Regions from separate parts of the Microbacterium schleiferi genome, predicted to be linked through region 4. Evidence: predicted binding sites of a transcription regulator. Region 4 holds the regulator's gene; each other region holds the start of a gene.
What was found. The regulator HrcA, encoded in region 4, represses chaperone genes, less so after heat shock. The targets are predictions, from matches to a motif close to TTNGCACTCGNNNNNNNCGAGTGCNAA.

Region 1 (7,188 bases), 1.2 Mb from region 4:
TCCCGAGATCGACCGCGCCGCGGCATCCGGATCGGACGGACTGGGCGGGACCCGCGCCGGCGACCCGAACGCGATCCGCTTTCCGCGCGGCCTCTCCCGCGCCAGCGACATGGCCGAGCACCGCTACGACTTCTCGTTCTCGGGGCTCAAGACGGCCGTCGCGCGCTGGGTCGAGCAGCAGGATGCCGCGGGCAATCCGGTTTCGACCGCGGATGTCGCGGCATCCTTCCGAGAAGCTGTCGTCGACGTCCTCGTGACCAAGGCGCTCGCGGCGTGCGCGGACTTCGGCGTGCCGCGCCTGCTGCTGGGCGGAGGGGTGATCGCCAACCGGCGGCTGCGCGAGGTCGCGCTCGAGCGTGCTGCAGCGGCGGGTGTCACGGTTCGCATTCCGCCGCTGTCGCTGTGCACCGATAATGGGGCCATGATCGCGGCCCTCGCCTCGGAACTGATCATGGCCGGGCACGGCCCCTCGACGATGGCGTTCGGCGCCGACTCGACGCTGCCGATCACCGACATCCAGGTCGCGGGGGAGGCACAGTGACTGATCGTGCTCGAGGGTTCTCGCGCTTTCCCACCGCCCCGGTGGACGTGCCGACGACCCTCAGCGGCCCCGACCCGTCGCCGGACCGCCCCGGCTGGGAACCGGATGCCGGACCCGTCGAAACCGCAAGCTTCGACCGCGGGTTCGCAGGCTGGGCGCTCGGCTTCGGGATCGTGGGCCTGGCCGTCTCGCTGTTCGTCGGATGGGGCTTTGTCATCGGCGTCGTCGCGATCGTGTCGGGCATCATGGCGCTGCGGCATCCGCGAGACAGCCGCCGCGTCGCGGTCTGGGCGATCGTGCTCGGCGCGGTGTCGATCCTCTACAGCGCGGGCTGGCTCCTCTACGCCTGGACCGTTCTGACCTGACCCGTCGCCGGTTGCCGCGCCGGCGCTTTCGGGCGACGGATGCGGGGATCGGCGGGGCTGTACGGGAACGCGGTGCGCGTCAGGGAGCGGGCGGAACGCGGTCGGCGAGGATCGCGACGCGGGTGCCGGCGATCCTGGTCATGATGAGGGTCGCGGACTCGTCGCCCTTCAGCTTGAGAGTCTGACGGAGCGCCGCGGGGTCGACATCCACGCCGCGCTTCTTGATCTCGAGGATGCCGATACCGCGCTCGCGCAGGGCCCGCGCGAGCTTCTTCGTGTCGGAAGGGAGCACCTCGCGCACGCGGAAGCTCTGCACGAACGGGCTCGTGACGGGCTTGTCGCCGGTGAGATACGCGATCTTCTCCGACAGCATCCCCGCGTGCAGCGACCGGGCGACCTGCCCGATGAGCCGGGCACGGATGACGGCGCCGTCGGGCTCGTGGATGAACTGCCCGAGCGCGCGCACCGGTTCGTCCTCGCTGTCGGCGGGTGCGGTGAGCTCGGCCGCGTGTTGCCCGCGCAGCACGAGCGCCGATCGCGTCACCCCCTCGCGGGCGAGTGGACCAGACCATAGCACCAGCTCGATCGTGGATCCGTCGGCGCTGACCCACTGCGCCTCGCATCCGTCGGGGATCCGATCGCGGTCGAGTCCCGGACCGAGCTTCACACCGCCCGGCATCCGCCCGATGAGCTCGAACACCCACTCCAGAGACGGCGACCAGTCGTCGGTGCGCGCACGGCCCGTTTCGCCCGTCTCGCGTCGTGCCGGGTCCAGCCAGACGGCGTCAACCCCGCTCAGGTCCTGATCCTCCGCGAGGCCGTGGCGCACCGTGACGGACGCGCCGAACGGGGCGAGGTTGACGGTCGCGAGTGCCGCCGTGACCTCGTCGGCATCGACAGCGTCGACACGGATGCCGAGACTGGCAAGAGCCAGCGCATCTCCGCCGATTCCGCATCCGAGGTCGGCGACGTGCTCGAGTCCGGCGCGACGGAACCGCCCCGCGTGGTGGGCGGCAACGGGAAGACGCGTCGCCTGCTCCAGGCCGGCGCGGGTGAACAGCATCCGTGACGCGAACTCACCGAACTTCGCCCTCGCCCGTTCACGCAGCCGCGCTTGGGTCACGACCGCCGACACGAGGTCGGGGGAGTGGCCGGCGCTGCGCAGTCGCGAGACGGTGCGCCCGACCTCATCGCTGGAGGAGATGGGGCCGAGGCTGTTCAGAAGGTCGAGCCCCGCCGGCGTCAGCAGCGCCCGCACCTCGGCGATGTCCATCCATCCACCCTAGGCGCGGGCGCTGCTAACTCCTCAAACCCGCCCGCGGAGTGAGGCCCGCGGGCGGGTTTTGCGGTCCTGATGCCCGACTCTTGAGGAGTTACCGACGCGCGAGAGCGTCAGCGGGTCCGCGTCAGCCGCAGCTGCTCACGAGATCCCACGAGGATGCCGAGAGGCGCTGCAGGCTGGTCACGGTGGCATCGCCGAGGCCGAGGTAGTCCTGCGTGCCGATCGCGTAATACGGGTTGTAGGGGTTCACGCCGTAGGACGTGGCCCGGCCCGCTGCCTTGTGGGTCGCGTTCGTGGCGGTGACACAGTCGCTCGGCGTGGGCGTCGGCGTTCCCGTTGGGGTGGGCGTCGGCGACGGTGTTCCGGTCGGTGTCGGGGTGGGCGTCGGTGTCGGCTCACCCGACCGGTCGGCGCGGCGGTTGTTGTCGAAGAAGAACTCCGTCACATACGCCGGGTAGTCGATGCTGTTCGCGCTGATGTACGACCCACCCGATCCCGCGCCGGCCGGCCAGTTGTGGCCAAGGCCCGTGTTCTGGATGACGGAGACGCGAGGCCCGTCGGCATCCGAGTACAGCGTTCCCGAGCCGGACGTGTTGGTTCCGGCAAGGCCCGAGAGGCCGAACGTCGAGGTCTGGTCAGCATCGTAGATGTCGGCCATGATCTGCCCGTTGAGCGTGTTGTACCCGGGCGCAACAGTGGAGTCGTTGCTGCCGTAGACGACCGAGGTCAGCTGCGTGTCGAAGGCTCCGGATGCTGCGCCGGCAAAGCTCGTGCACGTCGATACGCCCTGGTTCTTGGAGACGGCGACCGAGGAGATCTGCCCCGAGGTCGTGCCCACTGTCGGTCCGGCGTTGATGCCGATCCCGGCGAAGACGTCGGGCGCGAGGCATCCCATGACCATCGTCTGACCGCCGCCCGACGATAGCCCCGAGACGTAGACCTGATCCGCATCGATCCCCAGGCTGCCGCGCGCCGTGAGCGTCGAGGCCAGCGACAGGAGGTTGTCGTCGTGACGGGCCGGCGCCGTGCGCGAGTGATTCGCGTCGTAGTAGTCCCAGCAGCCGAGGATCACCCCGCCGTTCGGGGCATCCGGCAGCGCGACGATCATGCCGTACTCGTCTGCCGTCTGCGCCCAGTTGCCCGCCGACTGCAGATCGGACGCCTTCTGTACGCATCCGTGGAGCGAGATCATCAGCGCGCGGCCGGCGGGCAGCGCGGCCTCCGTCGTCGGCGTGTAGAGCCGCACCGACATCCCGGCGATCGTCTCGGTCGTCCACGTTCCGGTGCCACCGGTCGAGCCGCCCGAGCCGCCGCCGGAGCCGCCTCCGCCGTTGGTGCAGCCGGGGAGCGTCTCGAATCCCGGGGGACAGGTGATCGCCTGGGCGGCGGGTGCGACAGCGGTGAGACCCGCCACCGCCAAACCTGCCGCCAGGAGCGCGCCCAGAGCGCGATTTCGGACACGAGAGAGCATGCGTCATCCCTTCGTCACTGCCCCGGCCATTGCCCCGGGCGCCATCGCACGGTCGTCCCGGTCGGAGCACGGGCATCCCTCTCCAGTGAGTGGATGCCGAGGTGCGTCATCGCACGCGACTCACGGTAACTGAAAGATGATTCATATACCAGGTTAAGTCGGAGGACATGGCACGACTCTCATCTCGCGGGGGCGTTGTCGCCCCACGATCCGAATCTGATTGGCACTCGCGTTGCATGAGTGCCAATGCTTCAATACACTTGCGTTAGCACTCTCGGTGTGAGGTTGCTAACGAGTCTTGGATCTCAAGGAAAGCAGAGGTAGACCCGTGTCGGTTTCCATCAAGCCGCTCGAGGACCGCATCGTCATCAAGCAGGTCGAGGCCGAGCAGACCACCTCGAGTGGTCTCGTCATCCCCGACACCGCGAAGGAGAAGCCCCAGGAGGGCGAAGTCGTCGCGGTCGGCCCCGGCCGCATCGATGACAACGGCAACCGCGTTCCGCTCGACGTCGCCGTCGGTGACCGCGTCATCTACAGCAAGTACGGCGGGACCGAAGTGAAGTTCGGCGCCGAGGAGTACATTGTGCTCTCGGCTCGCGACGTGCTGGCGGTCGTCGTCCGCTGAGTCGACAACTCTTCGACGGGGCTCGGATGCTGCGGCATCCGGGCCCCGTCTTTTCGTGCGTGCGGCCGCTGGCGCCGCGGGTCCGTGCCTGGTCCTAGGCTGAACGGGTGACGCGCGAATCTGCTCCGGGGGATGGGAGCTCAGCGCCCTCGACGGGCGATGTCCCGGCATCCGGCGCGGCAGAGATCGCGGGAGCGGATGCCGCGCAGCTCGCCCAGGAAGCACCGGCGGATGCCGCGCGCGAGCGACTCGTCGGCGGCATCTTCGCGTTCTCGGCCTATTTCCTCTGGGGCTTCCTGCCGCTGTATTTCATCCTGCTCGCCCCGATCAGCGGCTGGGAGCTGGTCGGATGGCGCATCCTGCTCTCGCTCGTCTTCTGCATCTTCCTGCTCACCGTCATGCGGGCGTGGCGGCCGTTTCTCGCCATCGTGCGCCAACCGCGGCTGCTCGGCTGGACCGCCCTGGCGGGGGCGGTCATCTACGTCAACTGGCAGGTCTTCATCCTCGCCACCCTCTCGGGCCATGTCATCGAGACAAGCCTCGGGTACTTCATCAATCCGATCGCGACGGTGCTTCTTGGCGTCCTCGTGCTGCGCGAGCGACTTCGCCTGACGCAATGGGTTGCCATCGCGATCGCCGGTGTCGCCGTCATCGTCACGATCGTCGGCTACGGCACGGTGCCGTGGGTAGCTCTCACCCTCGCGGCATCCTTCAGCATCTACGGCCTGATCAAGAAGCGCATCGGCCCGTCGGTGGATGCCGTCAGCGGCCTCACCCTCGAGTCGGCCTGGCTCACGCCCCTTGCGATCGTGCTGCTGGTGGTCACGTCGCTCACGAGTGGTCTCACTGTCGGTGCCTACGGTGTGTGGCACGCCGTGCTGGTGAGCCTCGCGGGGGCCGCGACAGCCGTCCCGCTGCTGCTGTTCGCCGCCGGAGCGCGACGGGTGCCCCTGACCGTCGTCGGGCTGCTGCAGTTCATTGCGCCGATCATGCAGTTCATCACGGGCGCATGGATCCTCGGTGAACCGATGCCGCCCGAGCGCTGGGTCGGGTTCGCGCTGGTCTGGGTCGCGCTCGCCGTCCTCACCGTCGACTCGCTCGTCTTCGCGCGCCGCTCGCGCGGAGTCAGTGACGTCGCCGAATACAGCTGACCCCGCTGCCACGGCCGACTGCTTCGCAGCCGTTCCGTGCGCTGCGGCGCCGCTCGCGCGCCCTCACCACCGTTCCGCTGTCACAAACTGCCGCATCCGTCGCCGGTGAGCGACAGTCTGTGACAGTCGAAGGGCCCGAAGCGGTGCCCCGGCAGCGCGTCGGCGGGTGTCAGCGCACGAAGCGGGCGATGGCGGCGGAGGCCTCGCGGATCTTCTCCTCGGCCTGCTCGTCGCCCTGGCGCGCGGCATCCACGACACAGTGGCGCAGGTGATCTTCGAGAAGGCCGAGGGCGACCGACTCCAGCGCAGCCGTCGTGGCACTGATCTGCGTGAGGATGTCGATGCAGTACTTCTCGTCCTCGACCATCGAACGGATGCCGCGCGCCTGCCCCTCGATGCGCTTGAGACGGTTCAGATACCGCTGCTTGTCGCCGATGTACCCGTGGTGCGCCGCCGGGTCGTGAGCACTGTGGTCGGCATCCGTCGCCTCACCCTCGTGCGCGGTCGTCTCGAGAGTGTCGCTCATCGCGGGCTCCGTTCGTTCGTGCTTCTGCGTGACCCGACGACAGCCGGGTCGATGCTCTGAAAGCGGCGTAGTCGCAGGCTGTTACCGACGACGAAGACGCTGGATGCCGCCATCGCCGCCCCAGCGATCATGGGGTTCAGCAGCCCGAGCGCCGCGAGCGGGATCGCCGCGACGTTGTACGCGAACGCCCAGAAGAGGTTCCCACGGATCGTGCGCAGCGTCGCCCGCGACAGTCGGATCGCGTCCACCGCGCCCAGCAGATCCCCGCGAACGAGCGTGAGGTCCGAGGCCTCGATGGCGGCGTCCGTGCCCGTGCCCATCGCGATTCCGAGGTCGGCCTGCGCGAGCGCTGCGGCGTCATTGACACCATCGCCCACCATCGCCACGACCCGGCCGCGGGCCTGAAGTTGCTCGATCTGGGCAGACTTCTCGGCGGGCAGGACGCCCGCGATCACCTCACGGATGCCGACTTCATCGCCCACGCGCCGCGCCACCGCCTCGTGGTCGCCGGTGAGAAGAATCGGCTCCAGTCCGAGCGTGCGAAGCCGGGACACGGCATCCGCGCTGGATGCCTTCACCGAATCCGCGACGGTCAGGACTCCGCGAGCCTGCCCATCCCACGCCACGACGACCGCGGTCATCCCGTTTTCGCCGGCGCGCTCGACGGCTGCCGTGATCTCGGCATCCTGGCGCACCGACCAGTCGGCGAGCAGCCCGAGAGACCCGACCACCACGGCGCGACCGGCGACCCCCGTCGCGCCTCGCCCCGCAACCGACGAGAACGACTCGACCGCGGGAAGCCGATTCGCGGCCGTTGCATCGTCGGCCGCGACGGCGGAATCCGTGCCGTCCTCGGTACGCCGAGCTGCCGCCGCGATCGCCTGCGCGATGGGGTGCTCGGATGCCGACTCCACCGCGCCCGCCAGGCGCAGCACCTCGGCAGCATCCTCGCCCGGCGACGGGGCGACGTCCACGAGGGTCATCTGTCCCTCGGTGACGGTGCCGGTCTTGTCGAGCACGACAGTGTCGACGCGCCTCGTCGACTCCAGGATCTGTGGTCCTTTGATGAGGATGCCCAGCTGCGCGCCCCGACCGCTGCCGACCAGGAGCGCCGTCGGTGTTGCCAGCCCGAGAGCGCATGGGCAGGCGATGATCAGCACCGCGATCGCCGCGGTCAGCGCCATCGCCGTGCCGGCGCCGATCACCAGCCACGTGACCAGGGTGCCG
Region 2 (7,188 bases), 700 kb from region 4:
ACAGATGTCGATGGTGTCGTCATCGCGCAGGAGGGTGTCAACGACAGCACCTCCACCGAGGCCGGAACCACGCCGACGGCGACCGCCGATCCGACGCCGGCGCCGACGGATGCTCCCGAGATCGAGATCCGGGTCTACGTCGACTACCTCTCCACCGGCTCCGCTGAGTTCCAGCTCGCCAACGCGCCGCAGCTGTCGACCTGGGTCGACGAGGGTGCGGTCAGCCTCACGTACTACCCGGTCGCGATGCTCACGGCCAAGTCCAACGGCACGAAGTACTCGCTGCGTGCTGCAGCGGCATCCGCCTGTGTCGCCACGCACGCCTCCGATGCGTTCTTCGCCTTCAACAACGCGCTGCTGAACCAGCAGCCGGATGTCGACGCCGACGGGTACTCCGACACCGAACTGGCCGATATCGCGCAGGCATCCGGGGTCTCGAACCCCAAGGTCGTGCGGGCCTGCATCGAAAACGGCGACTTCCTCTCGTGGGCCAAAAAGGCCACGGAGCGGGCGGTGGAAGATATCCCCGAGACTGACGGCGTGCAGCTCACCGGCACGCCCCTGGTCCTGGTCAACGGCTCCGTCTACGTGGGCGCACTCGACAACCCGAAGGAGTTCGCCCAGTTCGTGCTGACGATCGACTCCGACGCGTACTACCAGACCCCCAGCCCCACACCGACGCCCACTCCCTGACGCCGGGAGCACCTCGGCGCCCCGATAGACTGGGGGCTCTGCCGACGTGGCGCAATTGGTAGCGCACCCGACTTGTAATCGGGCGGTTACGGGTTCAAGTCCCGTCGTCGGCTCCAGAACACCCCATAGGTGCCGTAATTGGATGCCGACCTGACGTTGTCATCGGGCGGTTACGGGTTCACGTCCCGTCGTCGGCTCCAGAACACCCCATAGGTGCCGTAATTGGATGCCGACCTGACGTTGTCATCGGGCGGTTACGGGGTCACGTCCCGTCGTCGGCTCCATCTATCGGGCAGCTTCCCGACTACGGGCAGAATGAAACGGTGACCTCTGGCAGAGCAGCGACGGCCCTCGGGCTCATCGGTACTGCCACGGTGGGCGCGCTGACCGCACTGCAGGTGCGCGCCAACGGACAACTCGGTCACCGCATCGACGACAGCACTCTTGCCGCGGCGTTCTCTTTCGGGTCAGGCCTCGTGCTCATCGCCGTGATCGCCGCCCTCACCCCCGCTGGGCGGCGCGGACTCCGCGCACTCCGCCAGGGCCTCCGCGGTGGCGGCATCCGGTGGTGGATGCTGGCCGGTGGCCTCGCGGGAGCGTTCACGGTCTCGAGTCAGAGCATCACCGCCGGCATCATCGGTGTGTCGCTGTTCACCGTCGGATTCGTCGCGGGCCAGATTGTCTTCGGCATCGTGATCGATCGGATCGGCTACGGACCGTCAGGCGTGGTGCCGGTGACGATCCGACGCGTGGTCGGAGGCGCCGTCGCGCTGGTGGCCGTGGCCATCTCGGTGACAGGTGGGAATCTCACCGGCGTGCCGTGGTGGATGCTGCTCCTGCCGCTTCTCGCGGGGGTGGTGTTGCCTGGCAGCAGGCCACCAACGGCCGCCTCCGCGGCGCGACGGGCTCGGCGATCGCGGCAACCGCGGTCAACTTCCTCGGGGGGCGATCGCGCTTGTGCTGATCGCCGCCGTTCACGTCGCGATCGTGGGAATGCCCGAGAGCTGGCCGAGCGATCCGTGGCCCTACACCGGTGGCGTGCTCGGGGTCGGCTACATCCTGTTGTCGGCCGCCCTCGTGCGCCGGACCGGCGTACTCCTGCTGGTGCTCGGGTCTGTCGTCGGACAGCTCGCGACGGCCCTCGTTCTGGATGCGGTCTGGCCGGCCCCCGCCAGTCCTGGGCTCGCGCACGAAGTGCTGGTCGCGCTCATCGCTGTGGCATCCGTGGCCATCGTCGTCGTGCCGTGGCCCCGTACGCGCCCGGGAGCGCGCGCGTGAGGATGGGGCGGGTCAGGACTCTTCGGGTGTGAAGCTCAGCGCGATCGAGTTCATGCAGTAGCGGTCGCCCGTCGGTGTCCCGAACCCGTCGGGAAAGACGTGTCCGAGGTGGGAGCCGCACTGCGCGCACCGCACCTCGGTCCGCACCATGCCGTGGGTACGGTCCTCGATGAGCTCGACAGCCTCGGGGCGAACAGACTCGTAGAAGCTCGGCCATCCGCAGTGCGAATCGAACTTCGTGCCGCTCTTGAACAACTCGTTGCCGCAGGCGGCGCAGGTGTAGAAGCCGGCGCGGCTCTCGTCGAGCAACTCACCGGTCCACGGACGCTCCGTCGCTGCTTCGCGCAGCACGGCATACTGGTCGGCGCTGAGTTCTGCGCGCCACTCGGACTCGGACTTCTTGGTGGGATAGGACATTGTTCCTCCTCGCCACAAGTCAACACGAACCCGCCCCGGACTGTTCCATCACGCGACGCATATCGTCGTCACCGTCGGCGCGCCCGCCGCGGTTGCAACGGCGCAGCCTTCGCGCGACACCCCGGCCCGGGGCATCCGCAGCCGGCGTGTCGCTGGCGGCGTGCGCCGTTACGACCGGGGGTGAGCCGCACGACCGCGGTAGCACTGCTTCACAATGGGGTCATGGTGACCTCCCCGGATGCCGAGGCGAGCCGCGTCGCCGAGCGGTACGACCGCTTCGCGACGCAGGAAGCGCCGGGTCGCTCGGAGCTCTACGCCGCCTGGGCCGCGGGTGTTGCGGCCGATCCCGATACCCAGCGCCTCCTGGCCCGTATTCCCGCCGAGCGCCGGCAACCGCCGCTCGTGTTCGCGGTGACGAGGATGCTGGGCGCAGCCGAGGGGAGTTTCGCGGAGTGGTCGCAGTGGCTGGCCGAAAACAGCGACGAGGTCGTCGCCGAGTGCATGGCGCGGGGGTTGCAGACCAACGAACCGTTGCGGTGCGCAGCGCTCCTGCCCGCCCTGAGCCTCATCGACGGACCGATCGCGCTCCTGGAGATCGGCGTGAGCGCGGGGCTGTGCCTCTATCCCGACCGCTACTCCTACCGGTATGAGGGTGGTCCGGCCCTGGACCCTGCCCGCGGCCCCTCGCCGGTCATCCTTCACAGCCGCGCCCAGGGACTGCCCGACCTCCAGCTGCCCGAGGTCGTGTGGCGCCGAGGCATCGACCTCGCGCCGCTGGATGCGGCATCCGCCGCCGACAGGCGCTTCCTGACCGCGCTCGTCTGGCCGGGCGAGCAGGGGCGCCTCGAGCGGATCACCGCGGCCCTCGACATCGTGCGCGAGGATCCACCGACCCTCGTCGCCGGCGATGCGACCGACGACGGGCTTCTCGGGGCTGTCGCGGCCGAAGCGCCTCGCGGGGCGACACTGGTCGTGACCACGCCCGGCGTGCTGCCGCACATCGCTCGTGCCGGACGCACGCGGCTGTTCACCCAGATCGATGCGCTGCGCTCCGCACGACCCGGAACCCGGTGGGTCTCCATCGATCCGCCCGGACTCCACGATCGCTGGGGTGCGGATGCGGCGACCTGGCCCGGCTTCGCGCTGGGGATGGATGAGCAAGCGCTCGCGGTCGTCGATCCACTCGGGGCGTGGGTGGAGTGGCGTGCTCACGATGTCGCTGCTCGCCGATAATCTCGCAGCGTGCCCCTGAATGAGCGTGAGCGCGCGATCCTCGACTTCGAGTCGTCGTGTCGGCTGCGCGGATGGGCCAAAGAGGAAGAGATCCGCCAGACGCTGGGCATGTCACCGGCCCGCTACTACCAGCTGCTGGTGCGGATGCTGGACTCGGTCGACGCGCAAGCGTACGACCCGCTCCTGATGGGGCGACTACGGCGGCTGCGTGAGCGCGGTCGGGGCGTGGGCCGCGCGGGTTCGGCGAACGGAGACTCCGCCGCCCGTCCCCGCACGGTTTCCTTGGGCGGCATCGGTACGATCGTCTGATGCCGAAGTCCGAGTTCCCGCGCGATCGATTCGACGACCTGCCCGAGGACGTCGGGCGCGTCGGTGCCCACCGCGCCGAACAGCCCCACATGCGCGGCGGTGTCGTCTTCTTCTGGGCGGCGCTGGCCACCGTCATCCTCATCGCGGTCGGGATCTTCGCAACGTTCGTTGTCTCGGGCCGCATCGTGCTCTTTCCCGAACCGACTCCCGAGCCGACCCCGACCGTGACCGTCGACCCGGTCGTCGACACGTCGTACTCGGTTTTGATCCTCAACGCGACCCCCGAGACGGGGCTTGCCACGCAAATGAAGGACCAGCTCATCGCCGCCGGATGGGGCCCTGACTCGGTGCTGGCGGGGCAGGCTGGAACCGAAGACTTCCCCGAGACGACCGTCTACTACGCGACGGACGCGGACCTCGCCGCGGCGTTGGGACTTGCGAACGTGATCGGCGGGGCCGCCGTGCAGCAGAGCGACATCTACCAGCCGACCGACGACCCCGCGACCGAGATCGACGAAGGTGCTACGAAGCAGCTCACGATCGTCATCGGCCTCGACCGCACGGCTGCCGGCGCGCCCACCCCGGAGCCGACCAGCTGATCCGCGCGGCCCGCGTGTTTCCGGGCCGTAACAAGGTGAAGACGCGCGTGTCAATACTTCGTGCGGGGGCCATATTCGGTCGATCCTGATGAATACGATGACGGTGTCCCATCAGCATCAGGAGTACGCATGGCCCAAGGCACCGTGAAGTGGTTCAACGCCGAGAAGGGGTACGGCTTCATCACCGTCGATGACGGTCAAGACGTGTTCGTCCACTACTCGAACATCGACATGACCGGATTCCGTGTTCTCGAAGAGGGCCAGAAGGTCGAATTCACCGTCGGGTCGGGCCAGAAGGGTCCCCAGGCGGAGTCCGTGCGCGTGGTCTGACCGCCCCGCGGGACAGGTTTCGGAAGAGACGGATGCCTCGGCATCCGTCTCTTCGTCGTCTTCGCCGAGCGCGGCTTGCACTCCCCATGCACGAGTGCCAGAATGAGTTAGCACTCCAGATCGGTGAGTGCTAAGACCAGCTCCGTCCGGGAGGGACGACACACATGGCAAAGATGATCGCTTTCGACGAAGAGGCCCGTCGCGGCCTTGAGCGCGGCCTGAACACCCTCGCCGACGCCGTCAAGGTGACGCTCGGCCCCCGCGGCCGCAACGTCGTGCTCGAAAAGAAGTGGGGCGCCCCCACAATCACGAACGACGGCGTTTCGATCGCCAAGGAGATCGAGCTCGAGGACCCGTACGAGAAGATCGGCGCGGAACTCGTCAAGGAAGTCGCTAAGAAGACCGACGACGTCGCCGGTGACGGCACCACGACCGCGACCGTTCTCGCTCAGGCGCTCGTGCGCGAGGGCCTGCGCAACGTCGCGGCCGGCGCCGACCCGATCTCGCTCAAGAAGGGCATCGAGAAGGCCGTCAAGGCAGTCACCGACGAGCTGCTCGCCGGTGCGAAGGAAGTCGAGTCCAAGGAGCAGATCGCCGCTACCGCGTCGATCTCCGCCGCTGACCCCGAGATCGGCGCTCTGATCGCCGAGGCCATCGACAAGGTCGGCAAGGAGGGCGTCGTCACGGTCGAGGAGTCGAACACGTTCGGCACCGAGCTCGAGCTGACCGAGGGTATGCGCTTCGACAAGGGCTACCTCAACCCCTACTTCGTGACCGACCCGGAGCGCCAGGAAGCGGTCTTCGAAGACCCCTACATCCTGATCGCGAACCAGAAGATCTCGAACATCAAGGACCTGCTGCCGATCGTCGACAAGGTGATCCAGGACGGCAAGGAGCTCCTGATCATTGCTGAGGACGTCGAGGGCGAGGCGCTCGCGACTCTCGTGCTCAACAAGATCCGCGGCATCTTCAAGTCGGCTGCCGTCAAGGCTCCGGGCTTCGGTGACCGTCGCAAGGCTCAGCTGCAGGACATCGCGATCCTCACCGGCGGCCAGGTCATCACCGAAGAGGTGGGCCTCAAGCTCGAGAACGCGACGCTTGACCTGCTCGGCCGTGCTCGCAAGGTCATCATCACGAAGGACGAGACCACGATCGTCGAGGGAGCCGGCGACGCCGCGCTCATCGAGGGTCGCGTGACCCAGATCCGTCGCGAGATCGACAACACCGACAGCGACTATGACCGTGAGAAGCTGCAGGAGCGCCTCGCGAAGCTCGCCGGTGGCGTCGCTGTCATCAAGGCAGGCGCTGCGACCGAGGTCGAGCTCAAGGAGCGCAAGCACCGCATCGAGGACGCCGTTCGCAACGCGAAGGCTGCCGTCGAAGAGGGCATCGTCCCCGGTGGTGGTGTCGCACTCATCCAGGCTGGCACGAAGGCGTTCGCGTCGCTCGAGCTCACCGGTGACGAGGCAACCGGCGCGAACATCGTCAAGGTCGCCATCGAGGCTCCGCTCAAGCAGATCGCGCTGAACGCGGGTCTGGAGCCGGGCGTCGTCGCGAACAAGGTCTCCGAGCTTCCCGCGGGTCACGGCCTCAACGCCGCGACCGGCGAGTACGGCGACCTCTTCGCTCAGGGCATCATCGACCCGGCGAAGGTGACGCGCTCCGCGCTGCAGAACGCGGCATCGATCGCGGGTCTGTTCCTCACGACCGAAGCTGTCGTCGCGGAAAAGCCCGAGAAGACCCCGGCCATGCCCGCCGACCCGTCGGGTGGCATGGACTTCTAAGTCACGCCGAGTCATAACGAGAATGGCCCCCTCCTTCCGGGAGGGGGCCATTCTTGTTCGCGGGGGGCCGTCAGGCTAGCGGCAGGCACACATCAGTCACGAGGTCCGCCTCGGCGACCTCATCGGGCGTACTCAGGTAACGGTTGAACGCGTGCGCGGCGATCGTGCCGTCGGACCGGGGGCTCAGCCCGTCCGCCGCCAGCCGGGCGTTGATGAGGTCGTGAGCCTGGCTGATCTGATCGTAGGGGCCGTTCACCCGCGCGACGAGGCAGTCGCGAGCGGGCAGGTCGATGACCTCGACCGGCGAATCGATCTGGGTGCCGGGTACAACCGGGACGAAGATCGACAGGTCGACATCCGACTCGACGTACTGGTCGTCGTGTTCGATCACGCCGCAGGGACCGATCGGGTTGATCGAGCGCTCGGCCAGGATTGGCATCAATTGCGCCCAGAGGCGTCCCTCGTCGGAATAGGTCGGGACCGTGCCGCGGAGGGTTGCGACGGTCATGGCGGGCAGGGTGGTGTGCGTAACGGTGATGGTCATG
Region 3 (7,188 bases), 1.1 Mb from region 4:
ACCATGCGCCTGTAGCTCAATGGATAGAGCATCTGACTACGGATCAGAAGGTTGGGGGTTCGAGTCCCTCCAGGCGCACACTGTGTTGAGACAGTAACGAAAGTCCCCGGGCCATCAGGCTCGGGGACTTTCGTGTTTCGTGTTCCGGTGTCTTCTACCCGGGGCTGGCTTTCCCGTGTCGCCAGTACCCCTGGAAAGTGACGTCTGCTTTCGGTACGCCGAGCTCGTTGACCAGAAAGCGTCGAGCCCCCGTGGCGAGGCCGCTCTCGCCGGCCACGTAAGAATACGAGGGGTTCGTGGCGGGGAGGCTCGCGGTGGTGATCGTCCGCAGCGCGAGCTGCCCGGGGATCGCCTCGTTGTCTTCTCGCGGCAGCCAGTGAATGCTGACACCCTCGGGGCGGGGAACCTCGCGGACATCCTCCGCGTGCGGCACCTCGAGGAACACCCGCGCGCGCAGATCAGCCGGGGCCCGATCGATGATGGCGAGAATAGCGGGCAGCGCGCTCTCATCGCCGACGAGTAGCTGCCACCCCTCCGAGGACGGCGGCTGGTAGGTGATCCCTTCGTCGAGGATGCCGACCGGTTCACCCGGTTTCACACGGGATGCCCACCCGGATGCGGGGGAGGAGTCCCCGTGCGCGACGAATTCGATGTCGAGTTCGTGCAGGTCGGGACGGAAGGCGCGGGCGGTGTAGAGGCGCACATGGGGTCTGGTCTGAGCGGACATCATGAACCACTGAGCCATCCAGCCGTCATTCGACCAGGTCGGGAGGCGCAGCGAGTCCTGACCGGGCCGACGGAAGAAGAACCGGAACATCTGGTCCCAGCCGATGTAGTCGTAGGCCTCGAAGTCCGGACTGCCGATCGTGACGCCGATCATCGTCGGGCTGATGCGCGTGACACGACGGACCTCCGCGGCGATCAGCTGCCTGTGCCTCGGAGCCCGACGGGATGGTGGCTTGCGGCGCTCGCGGTTCGAGGTCGACACCTCGCTCACAGGTCGGCCTCCGTCGGAGTGGCGTCACTGGCCATCGGCATCCTCCTTGGCTGTCGCGAGCGTCCGCTCGGCACGCCCGATCGGCTTGGTAAGGCAAGGATAACCTAAGTCACATGCGGAGGAGAGGGACGGCTTCCCTCGACGCCCGGTCAGAGTCCGACGGTACGGAAGCCCGCATTGCCCATTGAGGAGTCCGGAGTGTTCTGCGACCGCGCCGCGTTGCGGTAGCGATTGCAGTACGAGATATGGCAGAGGTAGCTCCCCCGCGCAGGATGCGGGAGCTACCGCGATCGGGGCCCTGAGGGTCGGCATCCGTCGAGCGGGCGTAGTACCCGGGATCGAACCAGTCCGCGCACCACTCCCACACGTTGCCGACGGGCTGCCAGAGCCCGTAGCCGTTCGGTTCGAAGGTGCGCACGGGTGCGGTGGTGAGAAAGCCGTCCTCGAGGGTGTTGATGCCTGGAAACTCGCCCTGCCAGATGTTGATGCGCCAGGCGCCGTCGGCATCCGGTTCGTCGTCTCCCCACGGATATTTCTTGCTGTCGAGTCCGCCGCGGGCCGCGTACTCCCACTCGGCCTCGGTCGGCAGTCGCCGCCCCGCCCACGCGCAGTAGGCCATCGCGTCGTTCCAGGAGACGTGGACCACGGGGTGATCACCCAGCGCGTCGATCGTCGAGTTCCTGCCTCCCGGATGCCGCCAGTCGGCGCCGCGGACCCCGAACCACCACGGTGTTGCGTCGGGCTGTCCCATGATGTCGCTTTCGGGCGCCTCGAGCGCCAGATGGAAGACAGCCGAGAATCCGAAGGTCTCGGCTTCGGTGAGGTAGCCGGTCTCGTCGACGAAGCGGGCGAAGTCATCGTTGGTGACGCTCGTCGTATCGATCTCGAACGCGCTGATCGACACCTCGTGTTGCGGGGTCTCGCCGTCGCCCCGATTGGCGTCGCTCGACGAGTCGCCCATCGTGAAGGTGCCGGCGGGAATGGCCGCCTGGGCGATCCGGTGACGGCCCGCAGCAGGGGCGGCGTGCGGCGTAGGCAGCTGCGTCTGGCCCAGCGAGAGAAACTGTGACCTCCCGGGTGCTCCGCAGGTGCAGTGCGAGCCGCATCCCGCCGAAGGTTCAGACGCTGCCTGCGTGTCATCCACGGGTCCAGGCTACTGCCGGCCTCGCCAGATCCCCGGTGCAATCCGGTACCTCAGAGCCTGCGTCCCGCTCGCTAGGGTTGAGGCATCCTCAGTGCGGAGAGCGAGAGCCGGATGCATGACCCGATGCCTCTGGACGGCGTGATCGTCGCCGACTTCAGTCGTGTGCTCGCCGGCCCCCTGGCGGCGTCGACACTTGCCGATCTCGGCGCCGATGTCATCAAGGTCGAGCGAGCGGGTTTGGGCGACGACACTCGCCGGTGGGGACCGCCCTGGACCGAGAACTCGACCTCGTATTTCGAGTCGGCCAATCGCGGGAAGCGATCGGTCGCTTTCGATCTCGACGACCCTGCCGACCTTCGTCGGGCGCAACAGCTCGCGGCGCGCGCGGACGTCCTGATCGAGAACTTCCTCCCCGGCACCCTCACCCGCTTCGGGCTGGACTATGAGAGTCTGCAGCCCGCGAACCCCGGGCTGATCTACGCCTCCGTCACCGGCTTCGGCGGGGGCCCAGGAGCGCGCCTGCCGGGCTACGACTTTCTCATCCAGGCTCAAGGCGGCCTCATGGACATCACTGGTCCGGTGGGTGAGCCCGCCAAGGTCGGCGTCGCGATCGTCGATGTCCTCGCCGCCAAAGACCTCGCAACCGCCGTGCTCGCCGCTCTCTACGAGCGCGGCCGCAGTGGCAGGGGTCAGCGGGTCGAGATCGCGCTTCTCACGAGCCTGCAGGCGGCACTGGTCAATCAGGCGTCTGCTCTGCACGCGACCGGCAGTACTCCGCGGTCGCTGGGCAATCGGCATCCGTCGATCGCGCCGTACGAGACGGTGAAGACCGGGGAGGGTGCGCTCGCGCTCGCCGTGGGAAACGACGCGCAGTTCGCGCGGCTGTGCGCGGTGCTCGGGGCGCCAGGGCTCAGTGCGGATCCCCGGTTCGCAACGAACGGACAGCGGGTCGCGCACCGCGATGCGCTCATCGACGAGCTGGAGCGGCGTCTTCAGGCGGACTCTGCATCCGCGTGGGCCGATCGCCTCATGGATGCCGGAGTGCCGGCCGGGACGATCGGCACCGTGGCTGACGGCTTTGCGCTCGCCGAGCGTCTCGGGCTTTCGCCGGTGGTGGAGGTCGACGGTGGCACGGCGCAGACGAGATCGCCTCTGCGGTTGTCGCGGACCCCGATCACCGAGTACCGGCGTCCACCACACCTCGATGAGCACGGCGAGGAGATCCGCCGCTGGCTCGACGCCGACATCGCCGCCGGCGACCCTGAAGGAGAGACCCATGGCATCCCTTGACGCCCTCATTGATATCGCCGATGTCGATGCGCTGCTGACCGATGACGAGCGCGCGACCCGCGACGCCGTGCGCGACCTCGTGGAACGGCGGGTGACGCCCTACGTCGCCGACTGGTTCGAGCGCGGTGAGATCGATGATCTCCGCGGCCTCGCGAAGGATCTCGGACAGCTCGGCGTGTTGGGTATGCACCTGGAGGGATACGGGTGTGCCGGCATGTCGGCGACCGAGTACGGTCTCGCGTGTCTCGAACTCGAAGCCGCCGACTCCGGCATCCGCTCGCTCGTCTCGGTGCAGGGGTCGCTGGCGATGTTCGCGATCTGGCGGTGGGGGAGCGAGGAGCAGAAGACTCGCTGGCTCCCGGGGATGGCGGCGGGAGAGCTCATCGGATGCTTCGGGCTGACCGAACCGGATGCCGGATCAGACCCCGCGAGCATGCGCACCCGCGCGCGCCGCGACGGCACCGACTGGATCCTCGAGGGTCGCAAGATGTGGATCACGAACGGATCGGTCGCGGACGTGGCGATCGTGTGGGCCCAGACTGATGACGGCATCCGAGGCTTCGTCGTACCGACGGATACCCCCGGATTCTCGGCGCCACAGATCCATCACAAGCTGTCCCTGCGCGCGTCCGTCACCTCTGAGCTCGTCCTCGATGGTGTGCGCCTACCGGCGGACGCTGTCCTCCCCGAGGTCGTCGGTCTCAAGGGTCCGCTCAGCTGCCTGAACGAGGCGCGCTACGGGATCGTGTGGGGAGCGCTCGGCGCGGCGCGGTCGGCGCTGACGGCGGCGCTTGCCTACGCCCGCGAGCGCACACAGTTCGGGCGTCCGATCGGCGGCTTCCAGCTCACGCAGCAGAAGCTCGTCGACAGCATGCTGGAGTATGAAAAGGGACTTCTGCTCGCGGTGCACCTGGGGCGACGGAAGGATGCCGGCATCCTCACGCCCGATCAGGTGAGCCTCGGAAAGCTCAACAACGTGCGCGAGGCTCTGGAGATCTGCCGCACCGCGCGCACCGTGCTCGGCGCCAACGGCATCTCGCTGGAGTACCCCGTCATCCGGCACGCCGCGAACCTGGAGTCGGTGCTCACCTACGAGGGAACCGTCGAGATGCACACGCTCGTCCTCGGGCAGGCTCTGACCGGAATCTCGGCGTTCCGCTGAGGGCACCGGAACTCGATCGCTGTTCGCTGACAGCGAGGCTTTCGCGCGCCCACTGAGCTGGCACTCGATGGGGGAGAGTGCTAATCTGAACCTAGTTGAGTCAGAGTGACTCAACTTTCAGAACTCGGTCGGATGCGGCATCCGACCCCGCTCGCAAAGGAGACGAGATGGCAACCTATGACCCGCTCCGCGACATGGAGCGATTCGCGAACGCACTCTTCGACGGCAACCGGCGTGGACCGCGCCAGATGCCGATGGACCTCTACCGGGACGGCAACCACTACGTGGTCTCCGCTGACCTGCCTGGCATCGACCCGGGCTCGGTCGACGTGGATGTCGACGGCCAGTTGCTGACCATCCGCGCCGAGCGCACCCTGCGGTCGCAGGACGGCGTCAAGTGGATCACCCGTGAGCGCGAGGCCGGCAGCTTCCTGCGCCAGTTGAGCCTCGGACAGGGCATCGACACCGACGGCATTGCTGCGAGCTACGCGAACGGCGTGCTGACGGTGACGATTCCGGTGAGCCCAAAGGCTCAGCCCCGCAAGATCGAGATCGCGACCGACTCAGCCTCGACGATCCGCGTCGACGAGGCATCCACCGAGGTCCAGGAGGCCGGCGCCAGCGCCTGACCTTCCTTCGTGCAACGGCCCCGACTCTTTCCGAGTCGGGGGCCGTTCTGTTCGCCACCGACCGGCTCCCGCACCCGTCACCGCCCCGCTGCTGGGCCGATCGCAGGATCAACGCCACTCTGGGCCCCGGCAGCTGCGTCCCGGGCTGGTTCAGCCTGCAATCGGTACGGCATGCGCGGGCGCGTCCTGGATCTAGGCTGAGGGTGCTGTGCCGGCGGCTGCCGGCTCGCAGTGCTCCCCATCACGCCGAGGTGCCGTGTCGATGCAGACCAGATTCCCCCAACAAGGCGACGGTGACGAGCTCACCGCTCCCGTGTCCTTGACGCTCCCGGGCGGCCGGCTCAATCCCGCCGCGATCGGATGGGCGCGCCAGCCGCTCGTGGATACGGCAGGCATCGGAGGTCGCGGGTCGTGGGGGCGCAACAAGCGCTGGGAATACTGGAACGTGATGACCCCTCGCTACATCGTGGGCATCACGGTGTCGTCGTTGGACTATGCAGCCGTGCACGAGGTCTGGGTGTTCGACCGCCGCACCGAGGAACCCGTTCACGAATCAGTGACGCTCCTGCCCGCCCGGGGTGTTGTCCTCCCGCCCTCGCTCGGCGGCGGTCCGGTGTCAGCGCGCGCCAAGAACCTCGAGATCGACATCGTCGACGAGGGCGACGGTGAACGGATGCGCGTGACGATCCCGCGCGTCACGATCGACGTCGTCGCAGACATGCCCGCTCGCCATGAACGGTTGGCCGTCGTGGTGCCCTGGAGCGAGCGACGCTTTCAATACACGGTCAAGGATGTCGCGCGACCCGCTCGGGGCACGATCGTCGTCGACGGCGAAGCGTATGAGCTTCCCGACGGTGCGTCATGGGCTGTTCTCGACCACGGCCGCGGCAGGTGGCCCTACGACATCACGTGGAACTGGGGCGCGGGGTCCGGAACGAGTGGCGGCGCGGTGATCGGCATCCAGGTCGGCGGCCGCTGGACCGACGGAACCGGAGCGACCGAGAACGCCTTCTTCGTCGATGGACGGATGCACAAGATCCATGACGATCTGGTCTGGGAGTACGACCAGTCGAACTTCCTGCTCCCCTGGTCAGTGCACGGCGGCGGCCTGGAGGCGCAGTTTGCGCCCTTCTACGATCGCGTGTCCCGCACGGACCTCGGGGTCATCTCGGCGCACACAGACCAGTGCTTCGGCGTCTGGTGGGGTACTTTCGTGACCTTGACAGACGAGCGGATTGCGTTCGAGGGCATCGAAGGGTGGGCTGAACACGTCCACAACCGTTGGTAGAACGCTCCCAGAATGCGACTGCCCGGGCCGATTGCAGGATGAGGTAGCCCCGGGACCCACGAGAGAGCCGACAAGCCCGGATTCATCCTGCGATCGGCACGTCTAGCCCGGCAGACGAAACGGAATCGGATTGCGGCGCAGTCCGGATGCGCGCGTCAGCAGTCTGACGCGCGTGGCCCGCGAAGCTTCGCGGTGAGGGTGCGAAGCTGTTCGAGCTCGCTGTCGCTGAGCGTCGACATCCGCTCCGCGATCGAGCGGCCGTGGGTTGCCGCGACCTTGCGGAAGAGGCTCGCGCCCTGGTCCGTCGCGGAAACGATCGCGCCCCGACCGTCGTCGGGGTCTGAGCACTTCGTCAACAGTCCCGAGGCGACCATGCGATCGACGAGGCGAGAAACGCTCGGCTGGCTGATCAGCATGTTGGCGGTGACATCGCGCAGGCGAGCAGACATTCCCGGCGCGCGGGTGACGGTGAGTAGAACGTCGTACTCGGCTTGCGTGAGCTCGCCGACGACGAAGTCGCCGCTGATCTCGTTGAGGACCTCGTGCTGCGCGCGGAACAGGCTCTCCCAGGCATCGATCGCCAGTCGCCGGTCCGTCATGCACACCAGAGTACGACCACACCGGCGCCCCTAGGCTGATCTCATGGCAGCCCGGATTCTGGTGCGGCGGACCGTGGGC
Region 4 (7,188 bases):
CATCTTGGTGTTGAACCCGAGCCGGGTCAGGAACATCTTCATCTGTTCGGGAGTCGTGTTCTGGGCTTCATCCAGCACGACGAACGAATCGTTGAGGGTCCGACCACGCATGTACGCCAGCGGCGCAACCTCGATCGTTCCCGTCGCCATAAGCTTCGGGACGATCTCGGGATCCATCATCTCGTTGAGCGCGTCGTAGAGCGGCCGCAGGTAGGGGTCGATCTTGTCGGTCAACGTGCCCGGTAGAAACCCGAGACGCTCCCCCGCTTCGACCGCGGGGCGGGTCAGGATGATGCGGCTGACCTCTTTGCACTGCAGCGCCTGCACCGCCTTGGCCATCGCCAGGTAGGTCTTGCCGGTACCGGCAGGCCCGATGCCGAAGGTGATCGTGGTGTGCTCGATAGCATCCACGTAGGACTTCTGGCCGAGCGTCTTGGGCCGGATCACCCGGCCGCGGCTCGAGAGGATCGCCTCGCCCAGCACTTCGGACGGGCGCGGGTTGCCTTCGCTTTGCAGAATGCGGTTCGAGCTGGAGACATCGGCGGGTGCGAGGTCATGACCGGTACGGGTCATGGTGAGGAGCTCTTCGACGAGGTCTCGCGCCGCAGCGACGGCTTCCGGACGGCCGGCGAGGGTGATCTCGTTGCCGCGCACATGCACATCGACATCCGGATGCTCACGCTCGACGACCCGCAACAGCCGGTCCTGCGGTCCGAGAAGCTGCACCATCGCGACACCGTCAGCGAACAGCTGTTCGGTGACGGTGTCTCCCGACTCCGCGCTGCTGCCCGGATCAGCCACCGAGACTACCTTCTGTGAGGTCACCACCGAGGACATGGGCATGCACGTGGAACACCGTCTGGCCCGCACCAGAACCGGTATTGAACACGAGCCGGAAGTCACCGTCGCCGTGCTCGGCCGCAACATCCTTGGCTACGGCGACCATTTCGGCCAGGAGCGCAGGATCACCCGCGGCAAGCTCGGTGACATCGCGATAGTCGGGGCTCTTCGGGATGACGAGGAGGTGCAGCGGCGCCTTCGGCGCGATGTCGCGGATGACGAACACGTTCTCGGTCTCGGTGACGATCTCTGCGGGAATCTCGCCACGCAGGATGCGCGTGAAGACGGACGGTTCAGTCATGGCTTCAGTCTACCGACGGCCTCTACCACCGGCCGAGGCTTGCGCTCAGCGCCGCGATCGCCGCCGGTCCCGCGGTGGAGGTGCGCAGCACATGCTCACCCAGGCGTAGCAGCGTTGCTCCTGCAGCCTCGAGCGAGCTGAGCTCAGAGGGGTCGATCCCTCCCTCAGGCCCGACCACCACCACGATCTCCCGCGGGTCGGTTGGATCCAGCGTCAGCGCGCTCAGGCGCAGCGATGCCGTCGGTTCGAGCACCAGCATCCGGCTCGCCCCTGCACGCTCGCACAACTGGGCCGTGGTCACCGGGTCGTTGACCACGGGAAGCCACGCACGGTGGGCCTGCTTGCCTGCCTCGCGCGCGATCTGGCGCCAGCGAGCGACACCCTTCGCGCGCTTGCCCGCGTCCCAGCGTGAGACACTGCGCGCTGCCTGCCACGGGGTGATACTGTCTACCCCGAGCTCCGTGGACGCCTGCACGGCGAGCTCGTCCCGGTCCCCCTTCGCGAGAGCTTGGACGAGTTCGATGCGCATGTCCGGACGCGGAACATCGGTGCGACGGGCAACACGGACGACGACCTCGCGCGGCGCGACGGCTTCGCATGTCCCCTCGACCCAGGTCCCCGCACCGTCTCCGAGCGTGACAGTCTCGCCCACACGCACCCGGCGCACCGTCGCGGCATGGTGAGCCTCGGTGCCGGTCAGCGTCACGGTCTGGCCGGGTTCAGCATCCAGCCGATCATCGACGACGAAGTGAAGCGGCACGATCAGCCGTTCCGGAACCGATCGCGCAGCTTCGAGAACAGACCCTGGTGGAACTCCGCGAGGTGAGGCGCAGGAGCCTTCGTGCGCTTGGCGAACTCCTCGATGAGGCCCCGTTCCTTGGCATCGAGCTTGGTCGGCGTGACAACGTGCACGCCCACGCGCAGATCTCCACGCTGGCTACCGCGTAGCGGCGTGATGCCCCGGCCCTTGATGGTCAGCACGTCCCCGGACTGGACGCCCGGACGCACCTCGAGATCCACCGGCCCGTCGAGTCCCTCGATCGTGGCGGTCGCGCCGAGCACGGCATCCGGCATCGACACTTCGAGAGTCGCGAGCAGGTCGTCGCCTTCGCGACTGAACACGGGGTGCGTTGCGACCGAGACCTCGATGTAGAGGTCGCCGCGGGTTCCACCCCCGGGGCCGACTTCGCCGGATCCGGGCAGCTGAAGGCGCAGGCCGGTGTCCACCCCGGCCGGAATGTCGATCGACACGGTCCGCCGGGCGCGAACGCGACCCTGACCCTGACATGTCGCACAGGGATAGGGAATCGTCGTGCCATACCCCTGGCACGTCCCACACGGCTGCGACGTCACGACATTGCCGAGGAGGCTTCGAACCGTGCGCTGGATGTGGCCGGTTCCGTGGCAGATGTCGCAGCGCACCGGGGTCGTGCCGGGCTGCGTGCACGACCCGTTGCAGGTCTCGCACAACACGGCGGTGTCGACGTCGATATCGCGATGGATGCCGAACACGACGTCCTTCAGATCGAGATCGACGCGGACCAGTGCGTCCTGCCCGCGCTCCTTGCGTGAACGCGGACGGCCTCCTCGAGCCGCGCCTCCCCCACCGAAGAAGCTCTCGAAGATGTCGCTGAACCCGCCGAAGTCGCCGGCCCCACCGAAACCACCGTTCTGTCCCCCGCCCATGTCGTAGCGCTGCCGCTGCTGCGGGTCACTCAACACGTCGTAGGCGTGCGTGACGAGCTTGAACCGCTCGGCAGCCTCTTCGCCGGGGTTCACATCGGGGTGAAGCTCCCGAGCCAGGCGCCGATACGCCTTCTTGATCTCGTCGGGCGACGCGTCTCTCGACACGCCAAGGACCTCGTAGTGGTCAGCCACGGTCACCTTTCTGCATCCCGCGTGTTGCCGCGGGCACGTCACACGGGCTCATCGGCCCTTTTCGTCTTCGGCCAACAGCCGCGTCAGGTACCGCGCGACCGCGCGCACGGCAGCGAGGTTGCTGGGGTAGTCCATGCGAGTCGGCCCCATCAACCCCACGCGGGCTCGGGCGCCCGTGGCATCGTAGTCACTCGCGATGACAGATGCCTCGGAGAGCCCGAAGGCCTCATTCTCCCGGCCGATGCTGGCCGCGAGTCCGTTATCGTCGGCCACCATTTCGCCCATCAGGCGAAGGATCGTCACCTGCTCTTCGATCGCCTCCAAGAGCGGGTAGATGCTCCCGCGGAAGTCGCTTTCGCGGCGGGCGAGGTTGGCGGCGCCTCCCATCACAAGCCGGTCCTGGCGGAACTCATCCAGTTCCTCTTGCACCACGCGAAGGATGTCGGTGACCGCCGTTTGATGAGCGGTACGCACGTCGCCCGCTGCCTGCTCCTCGACGCGCTTCGCGCCCTGACGCACGCTGCGTCCGACCAGCAGCGTCGACACCTCAGCGCGCACGCGCGCGAGATCTGTCTCGTCGAGAACACCGGTGAGAAGCGCGAGGCGCTGAGACACCCGTCCCGTGTCGGTGACCACGATCACGAGCACCCGGGACGGCTCCAGCGCAACCAGCTCGACGTGCGTGATCGTCGCCTTGGAAAAGGACGGGTACTGCACGATCGCCACTTGCCCGGTGAGCTGCGTCAGCGCTCGGACTGTTCGCGCCAGCGCGTCATCGAGGTCACCAGGCCCCTCGAGGAAACTGGCGATCGCGGTGCGCTGCGCAGGCGAGAGCGGCCGAATCTCGGCGAGGTGATCGACGAAAACCCGGTAGCCCTTGTCCGTCGGGACACGACCGGATGACGTATGGGGTGCCTCGATGAGCTCCTCGTCCTCGAGAAGTGCCATGTCGTTGCGGATCGTGGCGGCCGACACACCGAAGGCGTGACGCTCGACGATGGCCTTGCTTCCGACGGGCTCGCGGGTGTCGACGTAGTCCTGCACGATTGCCCGAAGCACCTGAAGCCCACGCTCGCTGACCATGTCGCCTCCTTCCGCATCCGGTGTCGACCGCGTCGACGTCGTGCTAGCACTCACATCCTCAGAGTGCCAATTCTAGCGGATGCCTCTCCCCGCGCCCCGGATCACGCCGTCAGCGCGCGAACGACCCCGTCGGCCAGGAGTCTGCCCGCGCGGGTCAGGACGATGGTGCCTCGAACCGCCTCACGGCCGTCCACCAAGCCATCGGCGACGAGCCCGGCGACCGCGGGCCGGCTCTGCGGTGCCAGTTCGGCTACCGGCAGGCCCTCGACGGTGCGCACGCGCAGCATCACCCGCTCCAGCATCCGTGCGGTCTCGTCGGGGACTTCCAGGCCGGCCCCGGGCGAGTCCCCTGCCGACAGTCGTTGCGCGTAGGCGGCCGGGTGGCGGACGTTCCAGAACCGGACGCCGCCGATGTGACTGTGAGCGCCCGGACCGAACCCCCACCAGTCGTGTCCGCGCCAGTAGGCGAGGTTGTGTCGCGAGCGATCGCCCGGACTCCTCGCCCAGTTGGACACCTCGTACCAGCCGAAGCCTGCCGCAGTGAAGGTGGCATCCGCGTACTCATACATAGCGGCCTGCTCATCGTCGTCGGGCGCGGGCACCTCGCCGCGCCGAATGCGGCGCTCCAAAGCCGTGCCGTCTTCGACGATCAGCGCGTAGGCCGAGATGTGATCGGTCTCCAGAGCGAGCGCAGCCTCGACACTGCGCCGCCACTGCTCGAGGGTTTCACCGGGGGCTCCATAGATGAGGTCGACGCTCACGGCCAGCCCGCTGTCTCGCGCAGCCTGGACCGCCGTCGCGACATTCTCGGGCTGATGAGTGCGATCGAGCGTCGCGAGCACCTCGGGGACCGCCGACTGCATGCCGATCGATAGCCGTGTCACTCCCGCGCGGGCCAGCTCTGCCGCCACGTCGGGGGTCACCGTGTCGGGGTTGGCCTCGACCGTGACTTCGGCGTCAGCGTCGAGTCCGAACCGATCCTGCAGGGTCGCCAGGATCCCGGACAGATCGCGCGCCGGAAGCAGAGTCGGTGTTCCGCCACCGAAGAAGACCGTGCTGAGCGGGCGTTGGTGGGGCGCAAGGACGCGCGCCGCGAGGTCGATCTCGTCACGGAGGGTGCCGGCGTAGTCTTCCCGACGCGCGCCACGCAGTTCATCGGCGGTGTAGGTATTGAAGTCGCAGTACCCGCAGCGCACGCGGCAGAACGGAATGTGGACGTATGCCGACAGGGGCGTGGCGGGGGCGATGACGGCGCCGGGAAGGGACCCGTCTCGCGGAACAGGATCGCCGAGCGGAAGCGTCGCGCCCATCAGGGAGCGAACAGGGGCGATACCGCGGTCAGATAGGCGCGGAACAGCTGTCGCCGCCGACCACGAATCAGACGAGGCAGCAGTCGGTACAACGTGGATACGGGACGATCGAAGGCTCGGACGGTGAACCAGACTTCGTCGTTGTCGCGCCACTCGATTAAGAAGAGTTCTTCGCCGCTCACGACCGAACCACCGACCGTTCCCAGCGCGAACGCCGTGCGGCGCGGTTCTTCCACGGCCAGGATGACGCGCAACTCGGCATCCGCGCGGTATCCGCTCAGGCGACCGGTGACATGCACCGTCGCGCCCGCACTGACATAGGGGGTGCCTTCGGCATCAAAGCGCTGCTCGGCTTCGCGCCGGGAGGGCGCGACCGGTGTCCCGTCGGCGTCGTACGCGACACCGGCGTACCCGGAGCCCGAGGCGGGACGGATGTCTGCCAGCGACAGGCCCGCGCCGCGCAGGGGTGCCCACGACAGCAGCGACTCGGACGCGGACTCGAATCGCGCCTGCCCGCTGCCGATTCGCCAGGACTCTTCGGCGGGAATGCTCTTTTCCGGCGGATACTGCATGAGGTCGGGAGCCTGTGTGGCCCCGACAGCGGCATAGTCGACGGTTTCGTCCCGGAATGTTCCGCGGCGCATGGCGATCAGACTACTTCTCTTTGCCCTCGACGTCGCCCGAGAGCGCGGCGATGAACGCTTCCTGGGGCACCTCGACGCGGCCGACCATCTTCATGCGCTTCTTGCCCTCTTTCTGCTTCTCGAGGAGCTTGCGCTTGCGGGTGATGTCACCGCCGTAGCACTTTGCCAGCACGTCCTTGCGAATCGCGCGGATGTTCTCGCGGGCGATGATCCGCGCTCCGATGGCAGCCTGGATGGGCACCTCGAACTGCTGGCGCGGGATGAGCTTGCGCAACCGCTCGGTCATCAAGGTCCCGTATCCGTAGGCCTTGTCGCGGTGGACGATCGAGCTGAAGGCATCCACTTTCTCGCCCTGCAGCAGGATGTCGACCTTCACGAGGTCGGCGGTCTGCGAGCCCGCAGGCTCGTAGTCGAGGCTCGCGTACCCCTGCGTCTTGGACTTCAGCTGGTCGAAGAAGTCGAAGACGATCTCACCGAGCGGCATGTTGTAGCGCAGCTCGACGCGGTCTTCGCTCAGGTAGTCCATGCCCAGCAGCGAACCACGCCGGGACTGGCACAGCTCCATGACGGTGCCGACGTAGTCCTTCGGAAGGAGGATGCCGACCTTCACGACCGGCTCCGAGACCTCAGCGACGCGCCCGTCCGGGTACTCGCTCGGGTTCGTGACCGTCACGGTCTCGCCGGTATCGGTCGTGACGGTGTAGGTGACCGACGGAGCGGTGGTGATGAGGTCGAGATCGAACTCGCGAGAGAGGCGCTCGGTGATGATCTCGAGGTGGAGCAGACCCAGGAATCCGCAGCGGAAGCCGAAGCCCAGCGCGACGGAGGTCTCCGGCTCGTACTGCAGCGAGGCATCCGAGAGCTTGAGCTTGTCGAGCGCTTCGCGCAGGTCGCCGTAGTCACTGCCGTCGATGGGATAGATACCCGAGAAGACCATCGGTTTGGGGTCTGTGTAGCCGGCCAGGGCCTCTGCGGCGGGCTTGCGCTGGTTGGTGATGGTGTCGCCGACCTTCGACTGGCGCACATCCTTGACGCCCGTGATGAGGTAGCCCACCTCACCGACGCCGAGCCCCTTCGTGGGCGTCGGTTCGGGACTGGAGACGCCGATCTCGAGCAGGTCATGGGTAGCGCG

Region 1: a site for HrcA is predicted at 3,880-3,906, ahead of groES (co-chaperone GroES). Genes of this name have one in related genera too.
Region 2: a site for HrcA is predicted at 4,967-4,993, ahead of groL (chaperonin GroEL). Genes of this name have one in related genera too.
Region 3: a site for HrcA is predicted at 4,651-4,677, ahead of IT882_RS13900 (Hsp20/alpha crystallin family protein). Genes of this name have one in related genera too.

The regions. Positions count from the first base shown of each region.
Region 1 covers NZ_CP064760.1:562,339-569,526, forward strand. Annotated here, with positions in the region: gene tsaD (tRNA (adenosine(37)-N6)-threonylcarbamoyltransferase complex transferase subunit TsaD) at 1-541, shown strand, start outside; gene IT882_RS02720 (DUF4190 domain-containing protein) at 538-906, shown strand; gene IT882_RS02725 (class I SAM-dependent methyltransferase) at 986-2,179, opposite strand; gene IT882_RS02730 (PHB depolymerase family esterase) at 2,313-3,659, opposite strand; gene groES (co-chaperone GroES) at 3,988-4,284, shown strand; gene rarD (EamA family transporter RarD) at 4,470-5,435, shown strand; gene IT882_RS02745 (metal-sensitive transcriptional regulator) at 5,605-5,961, opposite strand; gene IT882_RS02750 (heavy metal translocating P-type ATPase) at 5,958-7,188, opposite strand, start outside.
Region 2 covers NZ_CP064760.1:2,444,262-2,451,449, reverse strand. Annotated here, with positions in the region: gene IT882_RS11880 (DsbA family protein) at 1-693, shown strand, start outside; tRNA gene IT882_RS11875 (tRNA-Thr) at 734-809, shown strand; partial or broken gene IT882_RS16620 (DMT family transporter) at 1,017-1,418, shown strand; gene IT882_RS16615 (DMT family transporter) at 1,651-1,971, shown strand; gene msrB (peptide-methionine (R)-S-oxide reductase MsrB) at 1,984-2,388, opposite strand; gene IT882_RS11860 (DUF2332 domain-containing protein) at 2,611-3,621, shown strand; gene IT882_RS11855 (DUF3263 domain-containing protein) at 3,631-3,930, shown strand; gene IT882_RS11850 (LytR C-terminal domain-containing protein) at 3,930-4,529, shown strand; gene IT882_RS11845 (cold-shock protein) at 4,659-4,859, shown strand; gene groL (chaperonin GroEL) at 5,024-6,643, shown strand; gene IT882_RS11835 (MerR family transcriptional regulator) at 6,714-7,188, opposite strand, start outside.
Region 3 covers NZ_CP064760.1:2,850,411-2,857,598, reverse strand. Annotated here, with positions in the region: tRNA gene IT882_RS13925 (tRNA-Arg) at 6-78, shown strand; gene IT882_RS13920 (siderophore-interacting protein) at 155-997, opposite strand; partial or broken gene IT882_RS13915 (formylglycine-generating enzyme family protein) at 1,147-1,958, opposite strand; gene IT882_RS13910 (CaiB/BaiF CoA transferase family protein) at 2,253-3,431, shown strand; gene IT882_RS13905 (acyl-CoA dehydrogenase family protein) at 3,418-4,593, shown strand; gene IT882_RS13900 (Hsp20/alpha crystallin family protein) at 4,761-5,222, shown strand; gene IT882_RS13895 (DUF2804 domain-containing protein) at 5,485-6,510, shown strand; gene IT882_RS13890 (MarR family winged helix-turn-helix transcriptional regulator) at 6,666-7,109, opposite strand; gene IT882_RS17185 (DUF2207 domain-containing protein) at 7,153-7,188, shown strand, end outside.
Region 4 covers NZ_CP064760.1:1,748,265-1,755,452, forward strand. Annotated here, with positions in the region: gene IT882_RS08330 (PhoH family protein) at 1-729, opposite strand, end outside; gene IT882_RS08335 (histidine triad nucleotide-binding protein) at 794-1,141, opposite strand; gene IT882_RS08340 (16S rRNA (uracil(1498)-N(3))-methyltransferase) at 1,164-1,901, opposite strand; gene dnaJ (molecular chaperone DnaJ) at 1,904-3,019, opposite strand; gene hrcA (heat-inducible transcriptional repressor HrcA) at 3,068-4,102, opposite strand; gene hemW (radical SAM family heme chaperone HemW) at 4,204-5,412, opposite strand; gene IT882_RS08360 (DUF1990 family protein) at 5,412-6,056, opposite strand; gene lepA (translation elongation factor 4) at 6,067-7,188, opposite strand, start outside.